2 linked regions of the Variovorax sp. PBL-E5 genome follow. The protein of the gene in region 2 binds, or shares a complex with, the protein of the main gene of each other region. Links are inferred from orthologs where the notes say so. Each region holds a gene or a part of one and is shown on either strand. Other genes may lie near its edges.

What was found. Proteins that work in one complex are often made in the same cells at the same time.
Region 1: the proteins of uvrB (region 2) and WDLP6_RS19320 are in contact, whole or in part, in a crystal structure (PDB 7EGT), measured with the Thermus thermophilus proteins. The link is inferred for Variovorax sp. PBL-E5 from one-to-one orthologs. Residues at the interface, in WP_096411307.1 of Thermus thermophilus: Glu23, Leu25, Arg26, Asp27, Gly28, Glu29, Arg30, Phe31, Arg55, Glu326, Asp327, Phe328, Glu379, Ser382, Gln383, His398, Gly400, Arg401; in WP_096412145.1 of Thermus thermophilus: His654, Arg656, Phe657, Gln666, Asp668, Glu669, Lys680, Arg681, Leu682, Ser683, Lys685, Tyr686, Ala687.

Annotation. Positions count from the first base shown.
Region 1 is NZ_LR594671.1:3,964,645-3,967,729, forward strand. It holds WDLP6_RS19320 (UvrD-helicase domain-containing protein), read right to left. Parts: upstream 2,686-3,085; coding sequence 316-2,685; downstream 1-315. Other genes in the region: WDLP6_RS19315 (IclR family transcriptional regulator), read right to left, coding at 1-75; WDLP6_RS19325 (GMP reductase), read left to right, coding at 2,879-3,085. UniProt on the Escherichia coli protein: A helicase with DNA-dependent ATPase activity. Unwinds DNA duplexes with 3'-5' polarity. Translocates on single-stranded DNA with 3'-5' polarity. Initiates unwinding more efficiently from a nicked substrate than double-stranded DNA.
Region 2 is NZ_LR594671.1:2,024,937-2,028,157, forward strand. The notes cover bases 158-3,120. They hold uvrB (excinuclease ABC subunit UvrB), read left to right. Parts: upstream 158-554; coding sequence 555-2,687; downstream 2,688-3,120. Other genes in these bases: WDLP6_RS09940 (amino acid aminotransferase), read right to left, coding at 158-447; iscR (Fe-S cluster assembly transcriptional regulator IscR), read left to right, coding at 2,904-3,120. Outside these bases: more of WDLP6_RS09940, read right to left, coding at 1-157; more of iscR, read left to right, coding at 3,121-3,221. UniProt on the Escherichia coli protein: The UvrABC repair system catalyzes the recognition and processing of DNA lesions. A damage recognition complex composed of 2 UvrA and 2 UvrB subunits scans DNA for abnormalities.

The sequences.
Region 1 (3,085 bases), 1.9 Mb from region 2 along the record:
TTCCGTCACCGCCAACTCGGGCGTGTCGGAAGAAAAACAACCGAGGATCGATACAGCGGATTCGAGAGAGCTCATCTTCTGTCCCACGGGCTGAGACCGAGTTGCAAAGTTGATTCACTTTAGCACCCGGCCTGCAAAACCGTCAATCGGCACGGCCGCGCGGCGTGAGCCGAGGACCGCGCACGAACGCGCGCCGAGGACGCATCTCGGACGTTCAGGGAGTTGTGTGGCCCGTGGATCGCAGGCGAATCGATGCCGCTGCGACAGCGGCATCGACGGGCTTTTCCGTCAGCCCGTCGGGAGACGGTTCCGCCTCTAGACCGGTGTCAGCTTCGCGACCGACAAGGCCAGCCACTTGACCCCGTGGCGCGGAAAGTTGACCTGGGCGCGCGCGTCGTCGCCGCTGCCTTCGAGCGCGAGCACCGTGCCCTCGCCGAACTTGTTGTGGAACACCTGCATGCCCGAGCGCAGGCCATGCGCAGGTGCCGTCTTTTGCGGCGGCACGGGCGGGTTCGCGAAGGTGTCCTTGCCGAAGCCGCCGCCCCCCGGGCGCGTGGTGGCATAGCCGCCGCCATAGCCGAAGGCCGACGGCGTGAAGCCCTGGTTCTTCGGCGTCAGCCACTTGAGCGCGCCTTCGGGCAGTTCATCGAAGAAGCGGCTCTTCACGTTGTAGCGGGTCTGGCCATGCAGCATCCGCGTCTGAGAGTGGCTCAGGTACAGGCGCTGGCGCGCACGGGTGATGGCGACGTACATCAGGCGGCGCTCTTCCTCGAGGCTTTCGTAGTCGCTCATCGAGTTCTCGTGCGGAAACAGGCCCTCTTCCATGCCGGTGATGAACACGCAATCGAATTCGAGCCCCTTGGCCGCGTGCACGGTCATCAGCTGCACCGCGTCCTGCCCGGCCTGCGCCTGGTTGTCGCCCGATTCGAGCGCGGCATGCGTGAGGAACGCGGCCAGCGGGCTCATGGTCTCGCCGGTTTCGGCGTCGGGCGCGAGCGGCTCGTCGCTGAGCGGAAGATTCGGATCGATGCCCTGGCTGGCCGGAGACTGGCGCAGCTCGTCGACCGGCAGCGCGACGGCATCGCGCCCGAAGCCTTCCTGCGTGACGAAGCTCTCGGCCGCGTTGACGAGTTCATCCAGGTTCTCGATGCGGTCGGCGCCTTCGCGGTCGGCCTTGTAGTGCTCGACGAGGCCACTGTGGTCGAGCACCAGTTCGATGATCTCGCGCAGGGACATGCCGACGGTCTGTTCGCGCAGCACGTCGATCTTGGCGACGAAGGCCGAGAGATTGGTGCCGGCCTTGCCGCCGACCACGCTCACCGCATCGTGCAGCGAGCGGCCTGCCGCCCGTGCCGCATCCTGCAGCTGCTCGATGGTGCGGGCGCCGATGCCGCGCGGCGGGAAGTTGACGATGCGCAGGAAGCTGGTGTCGTCGTCCTTGTTCTCGAGCAGGCGCAGGTAGGCCAGCGCATGCTTGATCTCGGCGCGTTCGAAGAAGCGCAGGCCGCCATACACGCGGTACGGCACGGCGGCGTTGAAGAGCGCGGTTTCGATCACGCGGCTCTGGGCATTGCTGCGGTAGAGCACCGCCATTTCCTTGCGCGCGATGCCGTCGCGCGCGAGCTGGCGCATCTCCTCGACCATCCATTGCGCCTCGGCGAAATCGCTGGTCGACTCGTAGACGCGCACCGGCTCGCCGGGGCCCTGGTCGGTGCGCAGGTTCTTGCCCAGGCGCTTCTTGTTGTGGCTGATCAGCTCGTTGGCCGAGTCGAGGATGTTGCTGAAGCTGCGGTAGTTCTGCTCCAGCTTGATCTGGTGGCTGACCTCGAACTCGCGCACGAAGTCGGCCATGTTGCCCACCCGCGCGCCGCGGAAGGCATAGATGCTCTGGTCGTCGTCGCCGACCGCGATCACGCTGCTGTCGCCCGGCACGAAGCGGCCGTCGACGGTGGCGCCGGACAGCATCTTGATCCACGCGTACTGCAGCCGGTTGGTGTCCTGGAATTCGTCGATCAGGATGTGGCGGAAGCGCCGCTGGTAGTGCTCGCGCACCGGGTCGTTGTCACGCAGCAGCTCGTAGCTGCGCAGCATCAGTTCGCCGAAGTCGACCACGCCCTCGCGCTGGCACTGCTCTTCGTACAACTGGTAGAGCTCGACCTTCTTGCGGTCGTCCTCGCTGCGGATTTCGACGTCGCGCGGACGCAGGCCATCTTCCTTGGCGCCGGCGATGAACCACTGGGTCTGCTTGGCAGGGAAGCGCTCGTCGTCGACGTTGAACTGCTTCATGAGCCGCTTGATGGCCGACAGCTGGTCCTGCGTGTCGAGGATCTGGAAGGTGGACGGCAGGTCGGCGAGCTTCCAGTGGGCACGCAGGAAGCGGTTGCACAGGCCGTGAAAAGTGCCGATCCACATGCCGCGCACATTGACGGGCAGCATCGCCGTCAGCCGCGTCATCATTTCCTTGGCGGCCTTGTTGGTGAAGGTGACGGCGAGGATGCCGCCCGGCGATACCTGGCCGGTCTGCAGCAGCCAGGCGATGCGGGTGGTCAGCACCCGCGTCTTGCCCGAGCCGGCGCCGGCGAGGATCAGCGCATTGCCGGCCGGCAGCGTGACGGCGGCACGCTGCTCCGGGTTGAGGTTGTGGAGCAGCGGCGAATCTGCGGGTGCCGCGAGGTCGGTGAGCATCCGTCGATTGTAGAAAGCATGGCGTATGGCGGTCATATGAACCGGTCGCATGCGTTCGGCGGCCGCACCGCGTAAAATCAGTCACCGGGCCCAAGTTTCTTGCGCCCGGTTTTTCGTGGGCGTTTCCTTTTTCGAAAACGCCTCGGAAACCGGCCGGACCAAGCGCTCAATCCACTGTCAAAGGAGCTTGGTGATGCAGATTTTCGACTACGACAACATTCTTTTGCTGCCGCGCAAATGCCGCGTGGAAAGCCGCTCGGAGTGCGACGCCAGCGTCACGCTCGGCGGCCGCAGCTTCCGCATCCCGGTGGTGCCGGCCAACATGAAGACGGTGGTCGACGAGACCATCTGCACCTGGCTGGCGAAGAACGGCTACTTCTACGTGATGCACCGCTTCGAC
Region 2 (3,221 bases):
GTAGCTTTCGACCTTGAAGCCGGCCTGCGTGAAGAGCGCGCGATGGTTTTCCCAGCTCGGGTCGCTGATCAGCACCTTGGCGTCGGGTGCGAGTCGCTTGAGGAAGTCGGCGCCGACCTTGAGGCCACCGGTGCCGCCCAGGCCCTGGATGGTGGCCACGCGGCCGGACTTGACCGGTTCGCTGTCGATGCCGAACACCAGCCCCTTGACCGCGTTGTCGTAGGCCGCGATGCCGTCGATCGGCAGGTAGCCGCGCGCGGTGGGCGCTTTCATCATGTCCTGTTCGGCCTTCTGCACGCATGCCAGCAGCGGCAGCTTGCCGTTGTCGTCGTAGTACACGCCGACGCCGAGGTTGACCTTGTTGGGATTGCTGTCGGCGGCATATTGCTCGTTGAGGCCCAGGATCGGGTCGCGCGGCGCCATCTCGACGGCGGTGAACATTGACATGGAAAGTCCTTTGGGGTGATCGATTCGCGGGAACACCGGACCTGCGTTACGCTTTCCGGTTGCCTTGAATTTTACCGGCCGCGCCGCCAGCTCACAGGGTCCACGCCATGCCAGAAATCTCTGAAGTCATTCCCAAGCCGCAGCAGGCCGATCCCGTCGGGCCCGCGAAGGAGGGCGAGTTCATCAAATTCCCGGGCTCTCCCTTCGAGCTGTACCAGCCCTATCCGCCCGCGGGGGACCAGCCCGCGGCGATCGCGGGGCTGGTCGAGGGCGTCCAGGACGGCGAGGTGTTCCAGACCTTGCTGGGCGTGACCGGCTCGGGCAAGACCTTCACCATGGCCAACGTGATCGCACGGCTGGGCCGGCCGGCCATCGTGTTCGCGCCCAACAAGACGCTGGCGGCGCAGCTCTACAGCGAATTCCGCGAGTTCTTCCCGAAGAACGCCGTCGAGTATTTCGTCAGCTATTACGACTACTACCAGCCCGAGGCCTACGTGCCGCAGCGCGACCTGTTCATCGAGAAGGACAGCTCGATCAACGAGCACATCGAGCAGATGCGCCTGTCGGCTACCAAGAGCGTGCTGGAGCGGCGCGATACCGTGATCGTGGCCACCGTGAGCGCCATCTACGGCATCGGCACGCCCGAGGACTACACGCAGATGCGTTTCATCATGCGCACGGGCGACAAGGTCGGCCAGCGCGACGTGATCGGCCGGCTGATCCGCATGCAGTACACGCGCAACGAACAGGATTTTTCGCGCGGGACCTTTCGCGTGCGCGGCGACACCATCGATGTCTTTCCGGCCGAGCACAGCGAGCTGGCGATCCGCATCGAATTGTTCGACGACGAGATCGAAACGCTGCAGCTCTTCGACCCGCTCACGGGGCGCATCCGTCAGAAGATTCCGCGCTTCACGGTCTATCCGTCGAGCCATTACGTGACGCCGCGCGACAAGGTGCTGGCCGCGGTCGACACCATCAAGATCGAACTCGGCGAGCGGCTCAAGGAATTCGTCGGGCAGGGCAAGCTGGTCGAGGCACAGCGGCTGGAGCAGCGCACGCGCTTCGATCTCGAGATGCTGGCCGAGATCGGGCACTGCAAGGGCATCGAGAACTATACGCGCCACCTGTCGGGCGCAGCGCCCGGCGATCCGCCGGCGACGCTGACCGACTACCTGCCGAAGGACGCGCTCATGTTCCTCGACGAGAGCCACCAGATGATCGGCCAGCTCAACGGCATGTACAGCGGCGACCGGGCGCGCAAGACCACGCTGGTCGAATACGGCTTCCGGCTGCCTTCGGCGCTCGACAACCGGCCGCTGAAGTTCGATGAATTCGAGACGCGCATGCGCCAGGCGATCTTCGTGTCGGCCACGCCGGCGCAGTACGAGAAAGACCATGCGGGCAACGTCGTCGAACAATTGGTCCGGCCCACCGGGCTGATCGATCCCGAGGTCGAGGTGCGGCCGGCCACGCACCAGGTGGACGACGTGCTGCAGGAGATCCGCATGCGGGTCGACAAGCACGAGCGCGTGCTGATCACCACCCTCACCAAGCGCATGGCCGAGCAGCTGACCGACTACCTGGGCGACAATGGCGTCAAGGTGCGCTACCTGCACAGCGACATCGACACGGTGGAGCGGGTCGAGATCCTGCGCGATCTGCGGCTCGGCACCTTCGACGTGCTGGTGGGCATCAATCTGCTGCGCGAGGGCCTCGACATTCCCGAGGTGTCGCTGGTCGCGATCCTCGATGCCGACAAGGAAGGCTTCCTGCGTGCCGAGCGCTCGCTGATCCAGACCATCGGCCGCGCGGCGCGCAATCTGAACGGCAAGGCCATCCTGTACGCCGATCGCATGACGGATTCGATGAAGAAGGCGATCGACGAAACCGAGCGCCGGCGCGCCAAGCAGATCGCCCACAACGAAGCCAACGGCATCACGCCGCGCAGCATCGTCAAGCAGGTGCGGGACCTGATCGACGGCGTCTACAGCGAGAAGACCAACAAGGAAAACGCCAAGCTGGAGCTGGAGCGCGCCAGGGTCGAGGACATGAGCGAGAAGGACATTTCCCGCGAGATCAAGCGCCTCGAGAAGCTGATGCTGGAGCACGCCCGCAACCTCGAATTCGAAAAGGCGGCGCGCGTGCGGGACCAGCTGGCGCTGCTGCGCGAGCAGGCCTTCGGGGCTTCCGTGCACGACAACATCGCCATCCCGCCGCCGGGCGACGCGACCGCCTGACACCCCTTCAGGCTGCAATCGGGTTTACCCGAGCAGGACGCGTGGCCTTCTGCTATACTTGAGTGAAATACTCAACAACAAAAGAACTTCGCGATGAAGGACCGGCTCCTACCGATTGGGTCACCAGCGGTATCGGGTCGGGAAGGGCGGAGACGGCGTCACCAGAGCTACCCGCCGCGGTGTCATTTCAACGGTAAGCACTCAAAGGAGCTTGCGATGCGTCTCACTACCAAAGGCCGTTTTGCGGTCACAGCCATGATCGATCTGGCACTGCGCCAGAACACCGGTCCCGTCACGCTGGCCGCGATCAGCCAGCGGCAGCAGATTTCCCTGTCCTACCTGGAGCAACTGTTCGGCAAGCTGCGCCGGCACGAGCTGGTCGAGTCGACTCGCGGCCCCGGCGGCGGCTATTCGCTGGGGCGCAAGGCGGCGGACATCACGGTCGCCGACATCATCGTCTCGGTCGACGAGCCGATCGATGCCACCCAATGCGGCGGCAAGGAAAACTGTCTCGGCGAAGCCGGCCGCTGCATG